3 regions of the Variovorax sp. LG9.2 genome follow, and region 3 is predicted to be linked to each of the others. Evidence: predicted binding sites of a transcription regulator. Region 3 holds the regulator's gene; each other region holds the start of a gene.
The links. The regulator sigma-54, encoded in region 3, starts transcription at its own class of promoters, with help from an activator protein. The targets are predictions, from matches to a motif close to TGGCANGNAANCTGCTTT.
Positions count from the first base shown of each region.

Region 1: the regulator sigma-54 is predicted to act here: its motif matches at 3,880-3,897, upstream of QN413_RS05880 (MSMEG_0572/Sll0783 family nitrogen starvation response protein).
Region 2: the regulator sigma-54 is predicted to act here: its motif matches at 2,772-2,789, upstream of QN413_RS13800 (DUF3567 domain-containing protein).

Region 1 covers NZ_JASJXB010000004.1:139,780-147,744, forward strand. Annotated here, with positions in the region: gene QN413_RS05860 (sll0787 family AIR synthase-like protein) at 1-566, opposite strand, end outside; gene QN413_RS05865 (MSMEG_0567/Sll0786 family nitrogen starvation N-acetyltransferase) at 574-1,179, opposite strand; gene QN413_RS05870 (MSMEG_0568 family radical SAM protein) at 1,210-2,280, opposite strand; gene QN413_RS05875 (Nit6803 family nitrilase) at 2,243-3,319, opposite strand; gene QN413_RS05880 (MSMEG_0572/Sll0783 family nitrogen starvation response protein) at 3,333-3,815, opposite strand; gene QN413_RS05885 (PLP-dependent aminotransferase family protein) at 4,238-5,638, shown strand; gene QN413_RS05890 (lysophospholipid acyltransferase family protein) at 5,917-6,660, opposite strand; gene QN413_RS05895 (dihydroorotase) at 6,677-7,945, opposite strand; gene QN413_RS05900 (aspartate carbamoyltransferase catalytic subunit) at 7,942-7,965, opposite strand, start outside.
Region 2 covers NZ_JASJXB010000011.1:123,028-130,992, forward strand. Annotated here, with positions in the region: gene QN413_RS13785 (M48 family metalloprotease) at 1-82, opposite strand, end outside; gene QN413_RS13790 (fumarylacetoacetate hydrolase family protein) at 245-1,357, opposite strand; gene QN413_RS13795 (DUF3108 domain-containing protein) at 1,429-2,688, shown strand; gene QN413_RS13800 (DUF3567 domain-containing protein) at 2,799-3,110, shown strand; gene QN413_RS13805 (ChaN family lipoprotein) at 3,314-4,066, shown strand; gene QN413_RS13810 (aminotransferase class III-fold pyridoxal phosphate-dependent enzyme) at 4,107-5,441, opposite strand; gene purU (formyltetrahydrofolate deformylase) at 5,531-6,382, shown strand; gene QN413_RS13820 (FAD-linked oxidase C-terminal domain-containing protein) at 6,415-7,920, shown strand; gene QN413_RS13825 (CidA/LrgA family protein) at 7,931-7,965, shown strand, end outside.
Region 3 covers NZ_JASJXB010000028.1:9,110-17,074, forward strand. Annotated here, with positions in the region: gene QN413_RS21495 (cysteine hydrolase family protein) at 1-487, shown strand, start outside; gene QN413_RS21500 (THUMP domain-containing class I SAM-dependent RNA methyltransferase) at 512-1,801, opposite strand; gene QN413_RS21505 (hybrid sensor histidine kinase/response regulator) at 1,826-3,616, shown strand; gene QN413_RS21510 (RNA polymerase factor sigma-54) at 3,626-5,239, opposite strand; gene lptB (LPS export ABC transporter ATP-binding protein) at 5,373-6,152, opposite strand; gene lptA (lipopolysaccharide transport periplasmic protein LptA) at 6,152-6,898, opposite strand; gene QN413_RS21525 (thiol:disulfide interchange protein DsbA/DsbL) at 6,999-7,640, opposite strand; gene QN413_RS21530 (SPOR domain-containing protein) at 7,804-7,965, opposite strand, start outside.

The sequences.
Region 1 (7,965 bases), on a different contig from region 3:
GTCGAGGCGTTCCAGTAGGGGAACGGCTCCTCGTAGGCGCCGCGCAAGTCGATCGCCATCACGAGCCGATCGCCTGGCCGCGCATCGAAACTCGTCAGTAATTTTTTCGCGTGACCAAGGATGGACACGGCCAGCTGGGGACGCTCGCTTCGGTTGTTGCTGTGACCGCCGACGATCGGCACGCCATATTTCGCCGACGCCACCGCCATGCCCTTGAGCATTTCGTCCGCCGGCTGCATGCCCGCACTCCACAGCGCGTTGACGACGGCCGTCGGCCGGCCGCCCATCGCGTAGATGTCGCTCACGTTGACCATCACGCCGCAGTAGCCGGCGAACCACGGCATGCGGGTGATGAAGTCTTCGACCAGGCCCTCGATGGCGAAGAGAAGGTAGCCGCCATTGCCGTCGGGTATGGCTGCGCAGTCGTCGCCGATAGGCACTGCTTGCGACAGGTCGGTCGTCCCGCCCGGGAGCGCCCGGCCGAGTGCGGTGACGATGTCGCTGATGTCGCGCTTGTGCGCGAAGCCGCGCGAGTCGCGCAATGCAGCAACGATGGCGTGCAGCATGGGTGCCCTATTCAAGGCTGCTGCCCTCACCCTGGCCTCTCCCAGACGGAGAGGGAAAAGACGGACGACCCGCGCGGGAGACGAAGCCGCTGATCGGGTCATGGCACGGCGGATAAAAGCGCAAGTCCGGCTGCATCTCCGCATGGGGTCTTCCATGAACCATCAGCGCGCCCGTCGTACGCCAGTGCAGCTTCTGAAACAGCGCCTCGTTCTGCGACTGCACATGCGCCATGAACGTGTTGCACCCCTGCGCACGTGCACGCGTCACCGCCAGCTTGATCAGCGTCGCGCCCAGATGGCCCTGGTTCCTGAACGCCGCGTGCACCGCAAGTCGCGAGCCCCACCAAACGCCGGACGATGCTTCATGGATGCGCACCGTGCCGACCACCTGATCCGGCATGCCACCGATGCAAGACATCGCAACCAGCAACTGTGCGTGCTGATCGATGCCATCACGATCGTCGCCGATGAAGATGCCCTGCTCGATGCAAAACACCGCGCGGCGCAAGGCATGCGCTTCGTCGCGTTCCCAGCGTTGCGCAGCCTCGCGCACGAGGAATTCGACCGGCGCGTAGTGCACCACAGGGTCGACGATGTCATCGATGCAGCTCATGGTGGGCTCCTTCTTTCGAATGGTTTCGAGTCAGGACTCGTACACCGACAGCGAGGAGCAGGCGCCGCATTTTCCGCAGCCGGCCTTGATGTCGCTCGAACGCAGGTTGTGGGCGGCGACGCGCTGGCCCAGCGGCTGGAGGATCGACTTCATGAACTCCGGCGTCGGCGCGGGATGGTCTTCCAACGGGGTGCCACTGATCGGCACGAACGGCACCACGAACGGGTACACGCCCATCGTGAGCAGCGTGTCGCAGATCTCGAGGATGGCTTCGCGCGTGTCGCCGAGCCCGGCCAGGATGTAGGTGCTGACCTGGCCACGCCCGAACACGCCGACCGCTGCCTCGAACGCGCTCATGTAGCGCGAGATCGGCACGCTGGCCTTGCCCGGCATGATCTTCTCGCGCACCGACTGCGTCACCACTTCGAGGTGCATGCCGAGCGTGTCGATGCCAGCCGCCTTCATGCGGTGGAACCACTGGTCGTCGTCCGGCGGTTCGCACTGGCCCTGGATCGGAATGTCGACCGCGGCCTTGATCGCGAATGCGCTCTCGCACAGGATGGCCGCACCGCGGTCGGTCGCGTTGGGCGTGCCAGTCGTCAGCACCATGTGCTTGACGCCGTCGAGCAGCACCGCGGCACGCGCCACTTCGGCCAGCTGCTCGGGTGTCTTGCGCGCCACCGTGCGGCCGGCTGCGAGCGACTGCCCGATCGCGCAGAACTTGCAGGTCTTCTTGCGGCTCTCGTAGCGGATGCAGGTCTGCAGCACCGTTGTCGCAAGGACGTCGGAGCCATGCAGCGTCGCGATGTGCGAGTAAGGCACGCCGTCGAAAGTCTGCATCGAATAGAAACGCGGCTGCTTCGGAAAGCTGATGCTCGCGATGGGAATCGCACCACGCGTGATGGTGCTCATACCCTGCGCGTCGGGTGCCTGCGCGGTGAAGGGCGAGTTCCACGCGGTCGACGTATGCACCGGCACCATGATCGTGTGACCGTCCACCGTGACGGCCTTGTGGTCCGATGGGCCGGCACCGCCGCGGCGGCTGGCCGCGCCGGCCGAAGGATCAACCAGCCGCAACCCGAAGGACTGCAACTCGGTCATCAGTTGCCGGCTCGACGGGGAGGTTGGCGTGGCGGTCGGTATGGTCATAAGGATGTCCGGTGGAAGAAGAAGAACCGAAAGAACCGTTGGAAAGCTCGGCGGCGGCCGGCATGGCGAACGTGGTCGTGGCAGGACGCTCGTTGATCGCCAGGCTCAGCAGTTCGGGCCGCGCGTAGTGGCCGACGGAATCCATCATTCGTTTGCGCTTGGTGATCAGCGCCATGTCGAGGTCGGCGATGACCATGCCTTCGCCGTCGGTCAGCGGCGCTGCGAGGTGCTTGCCTTCGGGCGAGACGATGGCCGTGTGGCAACCGCCGCGCAGCGCCTTCTGCAAACCGGTGTCGGGCGTGATCGCGACGATCTGTTCATCGGTTAACCAGCCGGTCGCGTTCACCACGAAGCAACCCGACTCGAGCGCGTGATGGCGGATGGTCACTTCCATCTGCTCCGCGAAGATTGGCCCGACCAACGAGCCGGGGAACTGCGCGCAATGGATTTCTTCGTGCTGCGCCATCAGCGCATAGCGAGCCAACGGGTTGTAGTGCTCCCAGCAGGCCAGCGCGCCGACGCGGCCGACGGCGGTGTCGACCACCTTGAGGCCGGCCGCATCGCCCTGGCCCCAGATCATTCGCTCGTGGTACGTCGGCGTGATCTTGCGGCGCTTGAGCGCGAGCGTGCCGTCGGCGTCGAACACCAGTTGCGTGTTGTAGAGGCTGCCATGGTCACGCTCGTTGACGCCGAGCACCACCACCACGCCGCGCGCCCGCGCCCGCTCCGCCACGGCCAGCGTGACCGGGCCCGGCACCACCACCGACCGCTCCATCAGCCGGATGTGCGCCGGCCCCTGCTGCACCGGTGGCTGCACGAAGGAGAAGTACGGGTAGTACGGCACGAAGGTCTCCGGAAAGACCATCAGCTGCACGCCCTTGCCCGCGGCCTCATCGATCGCCTCGCACACCTTGTTCAGGGTGCCGTCATGGCTCTCGAAGTCGGGCGATATCTGTACCGCTGCGGCGCGGACGATGCGTGGCGATGTCATGGCAGCGCGACTCTTACAGGGTCCAGGTGTCGAGGATGAAGGCGTTGGCCTTGCGGTGCAGCAGCACGATGTCGAGCACGTCGAGCGGGCTGATCGGCACGATGCCCGGAATCAGCGAGCCTTCGCCATGGCCGTACAGGGCCTGCAGCGCGAAGCGGCAGGCGTAGACCTTGCCGCCCTCTTCCATGAACTTGGTGATCTGCTTGTTGAAGTTCTGATGACCGGGGAAAGCCTCGTCGCCCAGCGTCGGGAAACCGCGCTGCACGCCGAGCGTGACGCCGGGGCCGTACAGCAGGATGGTGGTGTCGAAACCCTTGCGCTTCAGCCGTGTGGCCTGCAGCAGATTGACGAAACCGATCGAGCCTTCGAAGGCGACGGTGTGGAAGGTGACCAGGGCCTTCTCGCCCGGTTCGGCCTTGACGTCTTCGAAGACTTTTTCTTCGTAGTCGACAAGGTGATCGCCAGTGACGTTCGGTGCTTTGGTGACTTTGGGCATGGTGTGTTCCGGTTGAAAATTGGACTGAAAAACGAGAGGGACGATGTGCTGCTCGCCCTTCGAATTCGCACGCTTTGTGCCACTCGAAACCCGTGTGGATGCGATCAACCTGCAATCAATCAATAACAGTGCGCCATCCGGGACATCGAAAGAATTTCAGGCACTGTTTTCAACGACTGGGCGCGCCCTGAAGACAGCCTTGGAGGCCTCGCCATGCACACCGTTGATGCGCTTTCGATGCGATCAATGCACCCGATCAATGGACTTGAATGCACACGTTCGAGGCATTGATCGCTCACCTAAGCCGCATAAGACTCGTTTTGGTCGGCACGGAACCTGCGTCCGCCAATCGCATTCACCGATCGCATCCGATGCGATCAATGGATGCGATCAACTCACCGTGAACCCGCCATGAGCAACACATGACCAAACTCTCGCAGCATTGGCAGCGCAAGCTCGACACGAGCAGCAAGCCCGCCTACCTGTTGCTCGCCGACCTGATTGCCGACGACATCCGTACAGGCCGGCTGACGGCGCGCGACCAGCTCCCCACGCTGCGCGACCTCGCGGTCGATTTGCGGCTCAACTACACGACCGTGGCGCGCGGCTACGCGGAGGCGCGCAAGCGCGGCCTCATCGACTCGCGCTCGGGCACCGGCAGCTTCATACGCGGCAGCAGCCCCGCGCTGCCCTTGCGCGGCGGCAGCGGTGCCGAGATGACGATGAACCTGCCGCCCGAGCCGCAGGACGCCGGCCTGCTCGGACGCATGCACGAGAGCGCCGCTCGCGTGATGGCCGATTCCGACCTGTGGGATCTGCTGCGCTACCAGGACTTCGGCGGCTCCGTGCGCGACCGCGAGGCCGGCATGCAGTGGCTGCGGCCGCGCGTACCCGATTGCCGGCTCGACCAGATGCTGGTGTGCCCCGGCATCCACAGCGTGCTGGCGGCGGTGTTCTCGCAACTCGCACGACCGGGCGAACTGATCTGCGTCGAGGCGCTGACCTATCCGGGCGTGAAGGCGATCTCGACGCAGTTGGGCATCCAGCTGCATGCGCTGCAGCTCGACGAAGAAGGCCCGATGGGCGATGCCTTCGAGCACGCCTGCAAAACGCTCAAGCCCAAGGCGCTCTACGTCAACCCGACCCTCAACAACCCGACCACCGCGACGATCTCTCGCGCGCGTCGCGAAGCGCTGGCCGACATCGCCTTGCGCTACGCCATTCCGATCATCGAAGACGACGCCTACGCGATGATTCCGCGCCAGGTGCCCCCGACGTTCGCCAGCATGGCGCCCGACCTCACCTACTACATCACCGGTTTTTCGAAGACGCTGGGTGCGGGGCTGCGCAACGCCTACGTGCGCTCGCCCAACGCGCGGCAATCGCAACGCCTGGCTGGCGCGCTGCGTGCCACCACCGTCATGGCCTCGCCCATCACCAACGCGCTCGCCACGCTGTGGGTCGAAGATGGCACCGCCGACGAAATGCTGGTCGCGGTACGCAACGAATCGAACGCGCGCCAGGCGCTGGCGGTCAAGCACCTGGCCGACCACGGCATCAACGGCTCCGATCAACAGACCGAGGGCTTTCATTTGTGGCTGCCGTTGACCTCGGCGTGGAGCACCGTCGAATTCGCTTCGTACCTGCGCAGCCAGAACGTCGGCGTGGTCGCGAGCGCAGCCTTCTCTACCGACGGCGCGCCGCCGGACGCGGTGCGCATCTGCCTCGGCGGGCCGATGTCGCGCGAAGAATGCGATCAGGCATTGCGGCTGGTCGCCGATACGCTGACGCATCCGCTGCATCCGCACGCAACGGTGACCTAAGGCACGGACTCGCGCCCAGCCCTGACCGCCTGTAGGCACACGCCGACGTGCGCGGGATGCGTTATCCGGCAGCAAAGGCCCAGGGCAGACCACTAAGGTCGTGGCTCACCAACACACGGAGACCTTCATGAAAAGCATCATCCTTTGGCTGTGCGGCGTCCCGCTCATCGTCATCATCGGTCTGAAGGTTTTCGGCGTCTTTTGAGATCCGACAGGTTCCTCCTCCCGGCGCCTCTCTGGCGTCGTTCCATAGCGCCCTTCGGGGCGCTTTTTTTTGGTCAGAACGTTTCGCGACGAAGTTGTTGAACGTCTTCATGCAGCGACCTCGCCCAACTGCGCCGCTCCCGTCCATACGCCGATTGCGGCTCGCCGAACCGGACGATGGCCAGCAACGGCGGCGCCGTCAGCGTGTTCCACAGCGAGGTAACGAGGTTGTCGTCGTCGATGTAGCGCGGCGCCTGGCTGGTCTCGCCGGTGGCGGCATCGGCAAAGCGAATCGCAGCGGGCTGGATCGGCGCATCGGCTGAGATAGCGGCCTGCATCAGGTTGGCATGGAACGGCAACAACCCGTGGCCATCGCTGGTCGTGCCCTCGGGAAAGATCGCGATCAGGTCGCCCTTGCGCAACGCGTCGGTCATGTGATGCACCACGCGCAGCGCGTCGCGTCGCCGCTCACGCTCGATATAGAGCGACCCCGCGCCGGTCGACAACATGCCGATGAGCGGCCAATGCCTGACGCCAGCTTTCGAGACGAAGCGCACGTGGCGTGCCGCGTGGATCGCGAGGATGTCGAGCCACGACAGGTGGTTGCACACCAGCAGCACCGGCCCGCCCGCAGGTGGCGTGCCCTGCACCGTGAGCTGCACTCCCATGAGCGCCAGCATGCGCGTTGCCCACTGCTGCACGGCCGCCTCGCGTTGCGCCGGGGTCATTGCCGGAAACTTGAAGCGGATGGTCCACCAGCCACCGAGCGCATGGCCGACGGCGCGAAGCAATTTCCAGGAAGCGGAGAGTTGACGCATGCGCGAAGTCGGCGCTTCAGCCGTGAACGAGGCGACCGGCGACGAGCGTATGGCGCGCCCGTCCTCGCAGCGCGTAGCCGGCAAACGGTGTGCTCTTGCCATGGCTGCGCAGCGTCTCGGGCTGCACCTGCCATTCGATCTCGGGGTCGATCACACAGACGTCCGCCACACCGCCTGTCGTCAACTGGCCGGCGCCGGCTGCAGTCAGCAGTCGGGCCGGCGCCGATGTCACGACACGCAACGCGCGCATGAGCCCGACACCGCTCTGCTCACCCCATTGCAGCGCCAGCGGCAGCAGCAATTCGAGCCCCGTCGCGCCCGCTTCGCTCTCAGCGAAGGGCAGCGTCTTGGCATCGGCATCGACCGGCGTGTGGTCGGACACCAGCGCATCGATGGTGCCGTCGGCCAGCCCTGCCGACAACGCATCGCGGTCGCGCTGCTGGCGCAGAGGCGGGTTGAGCCGCGCGCGACTGTCGAAGTAGCCGATGTCGGTGTCTATCAGCAGCAGCGAATTGATGCTGACGTCGCAGGTCAGCGGCAGGCCGGCCGCCTTGGCTTCGCGCACCAGTTGCACACCGGCCGCACTAGAGAGTCGGCACAGGTGCACGCGTGCGCCGGTGCTCTTCATGAGTTCGACGATGGTGAAGATCGCGATGGTCTCCGCCGCCACCGGCACGCCGGACAGGCCGAGCCGCGTCGCGAGCGGGCCGCTGGCCGCGACACCCTTGCCGAGGTCGCGGTCTTGCGGGCGCAGCCATACGGTGTAGCCGAAGGTGCTCGCGTAGAGCAACGCGCGCTGCAGCACTTGCGTGTCGGCCAGAGCCACGTCGGCCTGGGTAAAGCCGATGCAGCCGGCTTCGGTCAGCGCGGCCATCTCGGTCAGCACTTCGCCGGCCAGGTTGCGGGTGAGGGCGCCCAGCGGAAACAGGCGTGCGCCGTTTTGTTTGGATGCGCGAAACCGCAGCATCTCGATCAGGCCAGGCTCGTCGAGCACCGGGTCGGTGTCGGGCAGGCAGACCAGGCTGGTCACTCCGCCCGCGACCGCCGCGGCCATCTCGCTTTCGAGCATGCCCTCGTGCTCAAAGCCGGGCTCGCGCAGGCGCGCTGCGAGATCGACCAGGCCCGGCGCCACGATGCAGCCTGCGGCATCGAGGATGCGATCGGCCTTGAAGCCCGAAACGTCGCCGATGCCGAAGACCTTGCCGTCGGCCAGCGCGACGTCGGCCCGCTGGTCGAAGCCCGATGCCGGATCGATCACGCGGCCGTTTGTTATGAGGATGTTCATGCTTCATTGCCCGCAACGAT
Region 2 (7,965 bases), on a different contig from region 3:
CTGTGTCCATCGTCTTCATGGTCTCGCAGCCGACAACAAGGGTGGTGGCCGCGACGATGGCGGCCAAGGTAAACGTACGCATTGAAAAAACTCCCTGATCTTTTTTGATTTGCGTGGAGCCGCATGACGGCTGCCATCGCACGAAAGCTGCTCAGGGTCGGATGCCCCGTGCGCAGCAGGCCGCGGATGATAAGGGCGGAAATCGAGTTGCCACCCTGGGCAACAGGTCGCACTCACCAGTTGTTCACGAGTCCTTGTTTTCTTCGGCGTCCAAACCCGCAGCCGCCTCCTCCGCGTCCGCCAACGACTTCGCCCCGCGCCTGGTTCTGGCCACATTGACCAAAGCCGCCTCCCCCGCCATCACGATCTCCTGATCGATCGCGCCGAACAGCGACTTGCCGTCCAGCCCCTTCATCTCGATCTTGATGGTGTCGCCGAACTTCATGAACTCGGTCGCGGGCGCGCCGTCTTGAATGGTCTCGATGCAGCGCTTTTCTGCAATGCACGAATAGCCCTTCGGCCAGTCCATGCGGCCGTCTTTTTCGACGCCCTTGTTGCTCACCGTGCCGCTGCCGACGATGCTGCCGGCGCGCACGTTGCGTGTCTTCGCGATATGCGCGATCAGTTGGCCGAAGTGAAAGGTCATCTCCGGTCCGGCGTCGCACAGGCCGACCTTGCGGCCGTTCCAGGTGCTCTCCAGCCGGAGGTGCACGCGGCCGTCTTGCCAGGCAATGCCGATCTCGTCGAGCGTGACTGCCACAGGGCTGAATGCGGTAGCCGGCTTGCTCTGGAAAAAGCCGAAGCCCTTGGCGAGTTCGGCAGGAATCAGGTTGCGCAGGCTGACATCGTTGGTCAGCATCACGAGGCGAATGCCTTCGAGCGCCTGCTCGGGACTCGCGCCCATCTTCACGTCGCCGGTGACGACCGCGATCTCGGCTTCGAAGTCGATGCCCATCGATTCGCTCGGGACCGGCACCTCGTCCATCGGGCCGAGGAAATCGTCGCTGCCGCCCTGGTACATCAACGGGTCGGCGTAGAAGCTTTCTGGCACCTCGGCGTTGCGGGCCTGGCGCACCAGTTCGACGTGGTTGAGGTAGGCAGAGCCATCGGCCCATTGGTAGGCCCGCGGCAACGGCGCCATGCACTGCGCGGCGTCAAACGGAAACGCATGGCGTGCGCGGCCTTGGTTGAGCGCGTCGTACAGGTCCTGCAGCTGCGGGCTCATGAAGCCCCAGTCGTCGAGCACCTGCTGCAGCCGGCTGGCGACGCCGGTGGCGTAGTGGGCGAGCGTGAGGTCACGGGACACGACGACCAACTGCCCGTCGCGGGAGCCGTCCTTCAGGGTGGCGAGTTTCATGATGGTGGCGGCTTGCTAATCTGGGAAACTGGAGAAACTGTCTTGGCGGCGGCAGTTTACCGAGTGAGCTCATGACACAAGGTGAACCTGCTGCCTTGCGCCCCACTCCATTCGTCATGTCGTCATCGTTGACCGCTCCTCCCTTGCCCGACCTGCCGCGGCCGCCCTGGCGCGCGCTGGTGACGGTGACGCTGGCGGTCGCCCTGGTCCACCTCGCGCTGCTCGGACTGACGCCGATGGCCGTCGGTCCACAGCCGGCACCGCTGGCCGGCAAGTTCAGCACGCGGACGATCGTGATCGCGCCGCCGCCGAGTGCGGAGCCCACTGCTGGTTCTGCTGCCACGCCCGCGAAAGCTGCCACGCCCGCAGCAGCGTCTGCGCCAAAACCGATACGCCCACGCGCCGCGCGGACGATCACGCCGCCCAAGCCCCGCGCACCTGTCGAAACGCCGCGGCCACCACCACCGCCAGTAGAGATCGTGCCGCAGCCTGCCGTCGAACCCGTGATCGAGCCAGCGGCCAAGGCGCCGGCCGTCGAACCGACGCCCGCCGACACCACGGCTGCAACAGCACCTGAAGCCGCCGCCAGTGCTCCTGGCGGCTCAGGGGGCGCAGCCTCCGCAGGCAACGCCGGCAGCGGCACGAGCCCGCAAGGCGCCATGACCGGCCCGACGGCCTTGCGCGTGCCCGGTTCCGTGCAACTCGCCTTCGCCGTGACCGGCCAGCAAGGCACGTCGCCGATGCAGGGGGTTTTTGGGCGGCTCGACTGGCTGCAGGACGGCAACGCCTACGACGCGCGCCTGGCGCTCACTTTTTTGTTCCGCACGCTGCGCACCCAGCACAGCAGCGGCGTGATCGGACCGACCGGCATCGAGCCACAGCGCTTTTCGGACAATCGCAAAACCGAGGTCGCATCCCATTTCGTGCGCGACCAAGGCAAGGTGGTCTTCAGCAACAACGCACCCAGCGTGCCTTTGCTGGCCGGCGCGCAAGACCGACTGAGCGTGGTGCTGCAGCTCGGTGCGATGCTGGCCGGCGATCCGGCGCGCTATCCGGCCGGCAGCGCCATTTCGGTCCAGACGATCAGCTCGCGCGATGCCGAGATCTGGACCTTCAATGTCGAGGGCGAAGAGAAGTTGAGCCTGCCGGCCGGCGATTTCACGGTGCGCAAATTGACGCGCAGCCCGCGTCGCGAATTCGACGACCGGATCGAGCTGTGGCTGGCGCCGGACCTCGGCTACCTGCCCGTCCGCATCAAGCAAACCCAGCCCAACGGCGACTTCGCCGACATGCAGCTGCGCGAACAACTTGCGATGAAGCCGCCAGGTTGAGCGCAGATTGAAGACCAGCCGGTGTAAGTCTGCGCGCCGGAAAATCGCTAGAAAAGCCTGTTTGTGCGATCCATTCTTGAAACTGGCGCGTTGATTGCTATCTAACTCCCATGAACGCTCTCGACATCCTCTCCAGTTCCGCCACGCACATGCTGTACGACTCCGACGCGTACGCGGTCGTGCACGTGCAGCCCACAGAGGGCGACAAGCCGCTGGCGCCGCACCTGCCCGTGCTGGCGCGCCACGGTTTCGAGATCGTCGACAAGCGCTCGGGCAAAGAGGTCTACCTCGACGGCTCGTGGGCCGAACTGTTCCAGCAACAGATCACTGCCTGGCAGATCAACACACCAACGCAGGAAGAAGTCGAAGACACGCTCGAGGGCTATGCGGAGCTGGCGCAGAACCCGGTGCTCGTTCATTGAGCATCGTCGATTCGGCGCCTGAGGCAGGATGGATTGGGCCGCGCGCTCCTTTCCTCGCTCCTCGCTAGTATTCGCAGATGCCTTCGCTCAATTCTTCGGCTCGTTTGTCCGCACTGCGGTTTCGATGGCTGGCCTCGTTGCGGACTTCATCTCGTCTTTTGGTTGTCTCGTTAGGCGCCGCCTTGTGGCTTGCCGGCTGCTCGATGCTCCCCGGCGCCCCCAGTACCGTCGCTGCCGACGTCCCCGTCGCACGCCGCATCGACGCTTTGATGCCTGCCGACGTCATCCTGCTGGGGGAGCAGCACGACGCGGCCGACCATCACCGCATCGAACGCGAGGCGGTGGAAGCGCTGGTGACGCAGGGCAAGCTGGCCGCGCTCGCTATCGAGATGGCGGAAGTAGGTACCGGCACGGCCAAGCTCCCCGCCGGCGCGACCGAAGCCCAGGTTCAGGACGCCTTGAAATGGAACGACAAGGCCTGGGGCTGGGACGACTACGGCCCGGCCATCATGGTGGCAGTGCGCGCCGGCGTGCCGGTGGTCGGCGCCAACCTGCCGCTGGCTCGCATCAAGGCCGCGATGGCCGATGTGTCACTCGACGCGCAGCTCTCGGACAGCGGCCGCGAAACGCAGCAAGCGGCCGTCCGCGCCGGCCACTGCGACCTGTTGCCGGAATCGCAAATCGGCCCGATGACCCGCGTGCAGATCGCACGCGACCGCGCCATGGCGCAGGCCATCGTCAAGGTGCGACAACCCGGCAAGACCGTGCTGCTCATCAGCGGCGCCGGCCATGCGACCAAGACGATCGGCGTGGCGCAGCATCTGCCGACCGATCTATCGATCAGATCGATCCAGTTGCAGGCCGGCGGCGCAGGAAAAGCCAAGGGGTACGACGCGATCTGGATGACCCCGGCGCTGCCCGACAAGGACTACTGCGCCTCCTTGCGCAAGGGCTGACGGAAGCCGGTGCCGGCGCATTGGCCGCGCCAGCTTCTTCTCAGGCGAACTTCTTGATCGAATCCGCCAGCGTGTTGACCAGCGTGTCGATGTGCGATTTCTCGACGATGTAAGGCGGCGCGATCACCAGCACATCGCCCGCGGCCCGGACCAGCGATCCCTTGTGGAAGCAATCGAGAAAGACGTCGTAGGCGCGCTTGCCCGGCAGGCCGGCGATGGGCGCCAGCTCGACGGCGGCGGCCAGGCCCAGGCTGCGAATGCCGATGACGTTCGGCAGGCCTCTGAAGGCGCTGTGGAACGCGTCGCCCAGCACCGGGCCCATTTCGGCGGCGCGCGAAAAGAGCTGCTCTTTCTGGAACAGCTCGAGCGTGGCGATGGCTGCCGCGCACGACACCGGGTGCCCGGAGTACGTGTAGCCATGGAAAAACTCGACCACGTGCTCCGGCGCGTCGGTCTTCATCAAAGCGTCGTAGAGCTTGTCGCGGCAGATCACGCCGCCAAGGGGAATGACGCCGTTGGTCACGCACTTGGCGAAGTTGAGCATGTCGGGCACCACGCCGTAATAGTCCGCTGCGAAGTTGGTGCCCATGCGGCCGAAACCGGTGATGACCTCGTCGAAGATCAGCAGGATGCCGTGCTTGTCGCAAATGGCGCGCAGCTTTTGCAGGTAGCCCTTGGGTGGCAGGTACCAGCCCGCCGAACCCGCCACCGGCTCCACGATGATCGCAGCCACGTTGCTCGGATCGTGCAGCGGCAGGATGCGCGACTCGAGCTCGACCAGCGGATCTTCGTTCCACACCGGTTCCTCGTTATGGATGTAGGCGTGATTCACCGGATCATGGATAAAGCGCATGTGGTCGACGCGTGGCAAAAACGCCGAGCCGAACACCTTGCGATTGCCCGGAATGCCGCCCACCGACATGCCGCCGAAACCAACGCCGTGGTAGCCCTTCTCGCGGCCGATGAATACGTTGCGATGGCCTTCGCCGCGCGCGCGATGGTAGGCCAGCGCAACCTTCATCGAGGTGTCTGCCGCTTCGCTGCCCGAGTTGCAGAACAGCACGCGGTTCAGGTCGCCGGGCGCCATCGCAGCGATCATTTCTGCGGCCTTGAACGCCTTGTCGTTGCTCACTTGAAAAGCCGTGGCGTAGTCGAGCGTGTCGAGTTGCTTCTTGATGGCTTCGTTGATCGGTTTGCGGTTGTGGCCCGCGCCGACGCACCAAAGCGACGAGATGCCGTCGATGACTTTCTTGCCGTCGTGCGTGGTGAACTCCATGCCGTCGGCCGCGACGAACACGCGCGGGTCTTTCTTGAAGTGACGGTTGGGCGTGAAGGGCAACCACTGGTTGTCCATGTTGAAGTCGCTGTAGGCCATGAAACGCTCCCGATGTTGACGCGTGGTGAATAAGGCCGCCGGGCAGACCCGCGGCGCAGGGAAATCATTTTGCGACAATCACGCCCCTGATGACCATGCCCGCCTACATCCTCACCCTCTCCTGTCCCGACCGCACCGGCATCGTGCATGCCGTTTCAGGCTTTTTGCTCGAGCGCGGCGGCAACATCGAAGAGGCGGCGCAATTCAACGACCCGACCACCGGCCTCTTTTTCATGCGGGTTCGATTCGCCTGCAGCGATCACCCTGAAGCGGCGCTGCGCGAGCAACTCATCACCTTTGCCGGAGGGTTCGGCATGCACTGGCAATTGCACGCCGCCGCCGAACCGATGAAGACGGTCATTTTGGTGAGCAAGGACGGCCACTGCCTTAACGACCTGCTGTTTCGCTGGAAGAGCGGCCTGCTCGCCATCGACGTCCGCGCCATCGTCTCGAACCACCGCGATTTCTATCAACTGGCCGCCAGCTACAACGTGCCCTTTCATCACATCCCGATGACGGCGACGACCAAGGCGCAGGCCGAGGCCAGGCAGATGGAAATCATCGAGGCCGAGGGCTCCGAACTGGTGGTGCTGGCGCGCTACATGCAGATTTTGAGCAACGATCTGTGCAAAAAGCTGTCGGGCCGCGCCATCAACATCCACCATTCGTTCCTGCCGAGCTTCAAGGGCGCCAAGCCGTACTACCAGGCGCACGACCGCGGCGTGAAGCTCATCGGTGCGACCGCCCACTACGTGACCGCCGACCTCGACGAAGGCCCCATCATCGAGCAGGACGTGACCCGCGCCGACCATACCGACACGGTCGAAGCGTTGACGGCACGCGGCCGGGATACCGAAAGCCAGGTGCTGGCGCGCGCCGTCAAATGGCACAGCGAACATCGCGTGCTGCTCAACGGACACCGGACAGTAGTCTTCAAGTAGCAGAGCTCGGCATCGTGACGTAGAGTGGCGGAATGAACGCTCCCGTCACGCCCACGCAGCACGATCTGCTTCAGAAATCCGAGCGCCAATCGCAGGTGGTGCGCGCGCTGCAGGCGCACCTGCCATCGCATGCGCTGATCTGGCACGACGAAGACACCACGCCGTATGAATGCGACGGCCTCACGGCGTACCGGGCGCGTCCGCTGGTGGTCGCATTGCCGGAAACCGAGGCGCAGGTGGCGGCATTGCTCAAGACCTGCCATGCGCTCGGCGTGCCGGTGGTCGCACGCGGTGCCGGTACCGGCCTTTCGGGTGGCGCCATGCCCGACACCATGGGCGTCACCCTGTCGCTCGCCAAGTTCAACCGCATCGTGAAAATCGATCCGGTGAGCCGCACCGCCGTCGTGCAATGCGGCGTTCGAAACCTGGCCATCAGCGAGGCGGCGGCGCCATTCAACCTCTACTACGCACCGGATCCGTCCAGCCAGATAGCCTGCACCATCGGCGGCAACGTGGCCGAAAACTCGGGCGGCGTGCACTGCCTGAAGTACGGGCTGACACTGCACAACGTAATGCGCGTGCGCGGCTTCACCTGCGAGGGCGAGGCCATCGAGTTCGGCGGCGAGGCGCTCGACAGCCCGGGGCTCGATCTGCTCGCACTGGTCATCGGCAGCGAAGGCATGCTGGCCGTCACCACTGAAGTCACCGTCAAGCTGGTGCCCAAGCCGCAACTGGCGCGCTGCATCATGGCGAGCTTCGCTGAGTTGCGCAAAGCCGGCGACGCGGTGGCTTCCGTCATTGCAGCCGGCATCATCCCGGCCGGGCTGGAGATGATGGACAAGCCCATGACCGCCGCGGTCGAAGGCTTCGTGCACGCCGGCTACGACCTCGACGCCGCCGCCATCCTGCTGTGCGAATCCGACGGTACGCCCGAAGAAGTCGAAGAAGAAATCGGCCGCATGACGGCAGTGCTGCGCAGTTGCGGCGCCACCGCCATTTCAGTCAGCGCCAACGAAGACGAGCGCCTTAAATTTTGGAGCGGCCGCAAAAACGCTTTTCCGGCATCGGGCCGCATCAGCCCCGACTACATGTGCCTGGATTCGACCATTCCACGCAAGCGGCTGGCCGACATCCTGCTGGCCATTCAGCAGATGGAAATCAAGTACAACCTGCGCTGCTGCAACGTGTTCCATGCGGGTGACGGCAACCTGCACCCGCTGGTGCTGTTCGATGCCAACGACCCGGACGAGCTGCACCGCTGCGAACTGTTCGGTGCCGACATCCTGGAGACGAGCGTCGCGATGGGCGGCACCGTGTCGGGCGAGCACGGCGTGGGCGTCGAAAAGCTCAACAGCATGTGCGTGCAGTTCACCGCGGCTGAAAACGAGATGATGTTCGGTGTCAAGCGTGCGTTCGATCCGGCCGGCTTACTCAACCCCGGCAAGGTGATTCCAACCCTGCAGCGCTGCGCGGAGTACGGCAAACAGGTGTTCCGCGCTGGCAAGACACTGCCTTTCGCCGACCTTCCGCGCTTCTGAGGGCGGTCGGATGCAAGGCTTGCGCGGACTGGCGTGGTTGCTGGT
Region 3 (7,965 bases):
GCATGCTCCCTTCGAATCGCCGCAAGTCATCGACCGGATCAACCGGGTTTCGGACAAGGCGCGCGCCGCCGGCGCCTTCGTGATCTTCGTGCAGCACGAGTCCGGCTCGGGCTACCTCGAACACGGCACTCCCGCCTGGCAACTGGCCGATGGACTCACCGTAGCGCCGACCGACCTGCGCATTCGAAAGACGTCCGCGGACTCGTTCCACAAGACCGATCTGCAAGCTGTCTTGAAGGCGCACGACGTCGAAGACCTCATCGTTTGCGGCATGCACACCGAGTTTTGCGTCGACACGACCATCCGGCGCGCGCTGGCCTTGGGCTACCCGGTGGTGCTGGTGTCCGACGCACACACGACCGAAGGCAATGCCGGCCTGTCGCCGCAACAAGTCATCCGGCACCACAACGACACCCTCACCAACATCAGCAGCTTCGGGCCGCTCGTGACAGCAGTGTCGACGGACGATTTACGCATCGGCACCTGACGCGTTCCGGTGCCTCGAGGCGGCTCAGGTCACCGGCACTTTCGGCGTGCGCGCCGAGCCCTTGACCATGTCGAACTTGAACAGCCGGCACTCGATCGGCCCGTTCCACATCGGCACGCGGCGCGACTCTTTGAGGCGCATGCGCTTGGGCAACTGCAGGTCGGGCGTGAGCACCCAGCCGGTCCAGCCGGCGTAGTTCTTTTTCCAGTGGCTGGCGAGCTGCGGGAAGAAGTCGCCGCTGGCATCGCCGCCTTCGGTCTGCGCCGACTCGCGTGCGCCGAACCGCGCGGTGTTGGCTGCGCTGTCCGCGCCTGCGATGCCACCGACTTCGATGCGCTCGCCATATGGAGGATTCACGACCATGACGCCTCCAGTGGTGCCAACGTCAACTGGCGGCATGCGCTGCAACGCGTCACCGCCACGGAACTCGATGCGGTCGGCCACGCCAGCGCGCTCGGCATTGCGCTCGGCAAAATCGACCATGCGGTGCGCCACGTCGGAGCCGAAGATGTTGGCCGGCCCCGGCTCGTGCGAAGCGCCGGCCTCTTCGGCCGCAGCCTTGATCGCCGCCCACACGTGCGGCTGAAACGCCAGCAATTTCTCGAAGCCGAACGACCGCAACCAGCCCGCCGGAATGCCCGACTGGATCTGCGCCGCCTCGATGGCGATCGTGCCGCTGCCGCAGCAGGGGTCGTACAAGGGTTGGGCTGCGACCTCGCCCGTTTCGGGGTTCCACCAGCCGCTGGCGGCCAGCATGGCCGCGGCCAGCGTTTCCTTCAGCGGCGCATCTCCGGTGTCTTGTCGCCAGCCGCGCTTGAAGAGCGGCTCGCCGCTGGTGTCGATGTAGAGCGTGCAGTCGTCGGTAGTCAGATGCGCGAAGACGCGGCAGTCGGGCCACTGCGTTTCGATGCTCGGCCGCACGCCGCCGGCTTTGGCGCGAAAGCGGTCGGCGATCGCGTCCTTGATGCGCAGCGTCGCGAAGTTCAGGCTCTGCAGCGGGCTGTGCTGCGCAGTGGTCTCGATCTTGAAAGTCTGCTTCGGCGTGAACCAGATCTCCCACGCCACGCCACTGGCAATGGCGTAGAGATCGTTCTCGCTGCGGTACGGCGCATGCGCCAATTCGATGAGCACGCGTTGCGCCAAGCGGCTGTGCAGGTTGAGCTTGAGGGCGTCGCGCCACTCGGCCCGGACCCGCACGCCGCCGCGCAGTGTCAGCAGGTCTTGGCCGACACGGCCGGTCAGCGCATGGACTTCCTGCGCCAGGAGTTCCTCGACGCCGGCGGCGCAAGGCAAAAAGAGAGAGAGATCGTTCACCCGCCCACTATAGTGGCCGTGCTCATGAGTTCCCCGTCCGCCCCCGCGTCGCCCTCATCACAGGCCGCTCCGTCGCCGGCCGTGCGCTTTGCAGTGCAGTGCGAAGTGCTGCGCCTAAGCGCCCAGCCCACCGGACCGATGCTGGCCGTGCAGTTCCTGCTGGACTGCGGCGTTGCAGCCCTCTTCGCCTGGCAGTATTCGGTATCGCACGCGCTTATCTGGATCACCATGATCGCCGCCAGCACCGCATGGCGCGGCTTTTTTCCGCAAGTGCTGCCCAGCTCGCTGACGCCCGAGAACCTGCAGCCTGCGCTCCGCCTGCACACCTTTCGCATCGCAGTACACGAGGCCGCGCACGGTGCGGCAGGCGTACTGTTGTTCAGTCCGACCGACCCGGTGGTGCAACTGCTGCTGGCCGTCGTCATCATGGCGATGACGCTGTCGTCGGCGTTCTCGGTGTCGTATCACACGCCCGCGATGCAACTGGCGATCTCGCTGCTGCTGGTGCCGATGATCGTGATGAGCCTCACCTACGGCCAGCCGGTGATGGTGACGGCGGCGGTCCTCGGCATCGGCCTGCTTGCGATGGTGTGGAAGCTGGTGTCGGAGCGCTCGCGCCAGCTCGAAGAAAACATCAGCCTGCGCCACAACGAGAGCGCGCTGCGCGTGCAGGCGCTGGCTGGCCTGCGCGCGTCGGAACAGGCGCAGGCCGAGCGTCTCCGGTTCTTTTCAGCCGCCAACCACGACCTGCGGCAGCCGGTGATGGCGATGGGCCTGCAGGCCGAAGTGCTGCGGCAGCAACTGCGCGCCGGCGAAAGCGCCGCCGTGGTGCAAGGCTCCGTCGATGCGCTGTCACGGGCACAGCAGGCGCTCGAAGGCTTGACCAACCAGCTGCTCGAAATCGGTCGCATCGAGGCCGCTGCCGACCCGTTCACGTTGACCGCGGTCGCCCTCGCACCGCTGCTGAACGAGTTCGCACGGCAGGCAGGCAGCGGCCGGGTGCGGGTGCGTTGCCCGGCCGAAGCCATCGTGTGGACCGACACGGTGGCGCTGCGCCGCATCGTCGCCAATCTGGTCGACAACGCTGTCAAGTTCGCACCCAATGGCCGCGTGTTGCTGGCCTGTCGGCGCCGGCCGGACGGCTGGCGCATCGAGGTGCGCGACAGCGGCATCGGCATCGCTTGCGAAGCGCAGGAGCGGGTGTTCGGCGACTTCGAGCAGGTCGGGAACGTGGAGCGCAATCTACAGCGTGGGCACGGGCTGGGGCTGGCCATCGTGCGGCGCCTGGCGATGCGGCTGGGGGTCCAGATCACGCTGCGGTCGCTGCCGGGACGCGGCTCGGTGTTCGGCTTCACGCTGCCATCGGCCCCTCGCGATGCGCACCCCGACCGCACGGCACGCGCCGCGACCGCGGCGGCGACCAGCACCGCTGCGCTCGACGCCATGCCGCTGGCGCCCGGCTTGGCGGTGCTGGTGGTCGAAGACAACGCTGTGGTGGCCGACAGCCTCGCGGCCCTGCTGCGCCAATGGCAGGCGCTGCCACGCATCTACGAGAGCGCGGCCGAGGCGCTGGCGCTCGCCGACCTGCAGGCCATCGACGTCGCGCTGTGCGATATCCGCTTGCCGGGCAAGCTCGACGGTATCGACCTGGCGCGACGCCTGCAACTGCAAAAGCCGTCGCTCACGATCGCGCTGATCTCGGCCGATATCGATGAAGCGACGCTGCACCTGGCCCGCGAGCGTGGCTGGCATGCGTTGCGCAAGCCGGTGCAGCCGGCGGAGCTGCGCGGGATTTTGTTGCAGGCGCGGCGGTAAACCGACGCCTTACAGCGCCTTGCGCAGATTCGCCGGTGCGATGCGCAGCGCTTCGCGGTACTTGGCGACGGTGCGCCGCGCACATTCGATCCCCTGCTCTTTCAGCATGTCGGAAATCTGGCTGTCCGACAGCGGCTTCTTGATGCTCTCGGCGCTCACGAGTTGCTTGATGAGCGCTCGCACTGCCGTGCTGGATGCATTGCCGCCGGTTTCGGTTCCGAGCGCCGAACCGAAGAAGTACTTGAGCTCGACCGTGCCGTAAGGCGTCGACATGTACTTGGCCGTGGTCACGCGGCTGATGGTCGACTCGTGCAAGCCCAGCTCGTCGGCGATCTCACGCAGCACCAACGGGCGCATGGCGAGTTCTCCGTGCACGAAAAAGCTCTTCTGCCGCTCGACGATGGCGTTGCTCACCCGCAGGATGGTGTCGAAGCGTTGCTGGATGTTCTTGATGAACCAGCGCGCCTCCTGCAGCCGCTGCGACAGCGCCTGGCTGCCCTCGCCCTTGTGCGCCTTGAGCGCGCCGGCGTAGATGTCGTGCACGCGCAGACGCGGCATCACGTCGGGGTTGAGCATCACGCGGAACTTGAGCGTTGCGCCACGACCGGTGCGGGTGACGATCACGTCGGGCACCACGATGTTGCGCTCGACATCGACGAAGCGGCGGCCCGGCTTGGGCTCCAGCTTGGCGATCGCCTGCAGCGCGCTGCGCACTTCTTCTTCGTTGCTGCGTGTGAGCGTGGCCAGACGTTTGAAGTCGCGCCGCGCGAGCAGCTCCATCGGCTGCTTGCAGATCAGGATCGCAGTCTTGCGGATCTGCTTTTCTTCGGCCGTCTCGTTCTCATGGGCGAGCGCCTTCAGCTGGATTGCCAGGCATTCGCCGAGATCGCGTGCGCCGACGCCGACCGGCTCCAGGCTTTGCAGCAGGCCGAGCGCCACCTGGAAGTGGTGGACGAGACCGTCGAACTGGTCGTTGTCATCGCCCGCGAGGCCCGATGCCAGCGCTGGCAACGAGTCTTCGAGATAGCCATCGTCATTCAACGATTCGATCAAAAAACGCAGTGCGGCCTGGTCGTTTTCGTTCAGCCGCAGGCTCAGTGCCTGTCGGTGCAGGAAGGATTGCAGCGACTCCTGGCTGCGCGCGAGCTCGGTGGCGTCGGTGCGCTCGCTGCCGTCGTTCGGGCCGAGGTTGTTGCTGCTGGCTGGCGCCTCGCCGCCCCATTCCCCATCGTCCGGCGTCATCTCGACCGTGCCGTCGCCGCCCCAGTCGGGCTCCTGGTCGGACATCTCGGCGGCCGGCGCTTCGGTCTCGCTGGCGGTGGTCGCGGTGCTGGCGCCGTCGGCACTGGTCGCGAGCGCGCTGGGCGCGAACTCGCCGTCGCTCTCGCTCTGGCGGTCGCTGTCGTGCTCTTCGCGCGGCGCTGGCGCGTCGGACACGTCGATGCCGAACTCTTCGCGTGCGGCTTCTTCGGCCGTGCGCTCCAGGAACGGGTTGTCGTCGAGCATCTGCTCGACTTCCTGGCTCAACTCGAGCGTGGACAACTGCAAAAGCCGGATCGACTGCTGCAGCTGTGGCGTGAGCGCCAAATGCTGCGAGACACGAAGAGAAAGACCTTGCTTCACGGACAGCCTGCCAGACACACTCTGTTCAAGAAACACCGCAGAACCGGCTTTGCCGGGCTGTTGGTGTTGCCCCCGGTCAGGGGGTGGAAGAAGCGACACGCAGTGCGCGACGACCTGGGGGCGAGCAACAAGTTCACATCCGGAAGTGTTCGCCGAGGTAGACGCGTCGTACCTCGGCGTTGTCGACGATCTCCGAAGGCGTGCCCTGTGCCAGCACTTGCCCGTCGCTGATGATGAAAGCGTGATCGCAGATGCCCAGCGTTTCACGCACGTTGTGGTCGGTGATCAGCACGCCGATGCCGCGCTCTTTGAGAAAACTGATGATTCGCTGGATTTCGATAACGGCAATCGGGTCGATGCCGGCGAAGGGTTCATCCAGCAGGATGAAGCGCGGCTGCGTGGCGAGCGCACGGGCGATTTCGACCCGCCGCCGCTCGCCGCCCGACAGCGACAACGCCGGCGAGTTGCGCAAATGTTCGACGCGCAGGTCGTTCAGCAGCTCGCTCAGCCGCTCTTCCATCCGTGCCTTCGATATCGGGACCGCCCTGCCGGACTCGTCGGTGTCTAGCTGCAGCTCGAGCACGGCCCGCACGTTCTCTTCGACCGTGAGCTTGCGGAAAATCGACGCCTCCTGCGGCAGGTAGCTCAGACCCATGCGCGCGCGCTTGTGGATCGGCATGTGCGCGATCGGCTCGCCGTCGATGGTGATCTCGCCCGCGTCGGCGCGAACCAGCCCGACGATCATGTAGAACGAGGTCGTTTTTCCGGCGCCGTTCGGGCCGAGCAGCCCGACCACCTCGCCCTTTTGCACGCCGAGCGACACATCCTTGACGACCGTTCGGCTGCCATAGGTCTTTTTGAGGCCGCGCGCTTCGAGGCGGCTGCCGACGTCGATCGTGTCTGCGTTTTCGATCACTTGCGCGGTTCTCCGCCGAGCGTGGTGCTCTGGCGCAGGCCGGAGCCTGCAGCGGGGGTGGCGGGCACCGTCGTGGCCGGCGCGGCACTGGAACCCGAGCCCGGACCGGACGCAGGCGGAGCCGCTTTGGCGCCACCGGCTGCCGACGCCGGAGCGCGCGGCGTGAGCACCGCCCTGACGCGACCACCCGAAGCACCGGCCGCGACGCTGGCGTCCGGCGGCAAGGTAGAACCGTTGACCGTGAAGGTGTCGTTGCTCTGGTCGTAGACGATCAGCGGGCCGGTGGTTTCGTCGTTGACCTTGGTGCCGATCAGCCGCCGCATCACGGCATGGCCGATGAACTTGACGTTGTCGGCGCGGCTGTCGTATTCGATGCGATCAGCTTCACCCTCTGTCCACTCGTCGCCCGGGGCGTCGCGTTTCTGCTTGTAGTAAGCCAGCTTGCCCGGCTCGGGCGTGACCACGCCGTATTGGTAGCCCTCGGGGTCCTGGCGCACGTCGATGCGGGCGCCGCGAATCACGATCGTGCCCTTGGTGACGAACACCTTGCCGGTGAAAACGCTGGTTTGCTTCAGGTCGTCGTAACGCAGCGCGTCCGACTCGATGTTCATCGGCTTCAGTCGGTCGGCCTTTTCGGCATGCGCCGGCAGGCCGGTGCCGAGTGCCAAGGCGAGCAATGCACCAAAGGTGATCGCGAAAGCAGAACGAAAGGAGCGAAGGGGGGATTTTGAGCGCAGGGTCATAGAGGCACGAAACTTGCTGCGCATTGTATGCGGCCAACTGACACGACCTTGACGAAAAAGCCCGCCGAAGCGGGCTTCTCAAAAAACGCGTGTGACAGCTTCAACCTTTGCGCGCTTCGGTGATCAGGTAATTGGCGACCTGCAGCGACTTGGTCATGTTGCCGGCGAGCTCGCCGTCGACGTAAAATCGCCCTGCCACGCCAAGAGCAGGCACACCGGCCACCTTGTACTGCTCGGTGATTTGCGTCGCCCGCTTGGCCTTGCTCACTACGCCGAACGAGGTGAACGCCTCCGTGAACTTGACTTTGTCGAGGCCGTTCTTTTCGGCCCACGCAATGATGGCCGCGTCGCCGTTCACGTTCTGGCGTTGGGTGTGGATCGCATTGAAGACCTTCATCGTGTATTCGTCGAGCTTGCCCATGGCATCGAGCGCGTAATACAGGCGCTGCTTAGGCTCGACGTCGTTGCCGACGAACGGCACGGGAACGCGACGGAACGCGGCGTCTTTCGGCAACGTTTTGACCCAGGCTTCGAGCTCGGGCTCGAACGCATTGCAATGCGGACAGTTGTAAGAAAAGAACTCGATGACCTCCACCTTGCCGGCCGGCGCATCGACCGGGACGCGGGGGCTCAAGTCGATGTAGTCCTTGCCGGCCTTGGGCTGAACCTGGGCATGCGAGAGAGAAGCGGCGGACATCAACCCGAGGGATGTGGCGGCCAGAGAAAAGTCACGACGGTTCATGTGTTTCATCAAAGAGGTGCTCCTGTTCGGCTGAAAGAGCCAGAAGTGCCGCGCGGAGTTCCGCGCCCGGTTGATTCAACGCGGCAGAGACGCAGTGCGTCACGCCGCGGCGAGTAAAGAAAAGTCAACGTTCCAAAACTCAACGCTCCACGGCGGACCGCACTCAGCGCTGCACCCGCACCAGTGCGGAATCGAAGCCGCCGCCATCGAGGCGATCTTTCAAGTGGTCGGCATCGTCCTTCTTGTTGAAGGGGCCGGCGCGCACGCGGTACACGGTGCGACCGGCTTGTTCGCGCTCGGTGACTTTGGCCTCGACACCCATCAG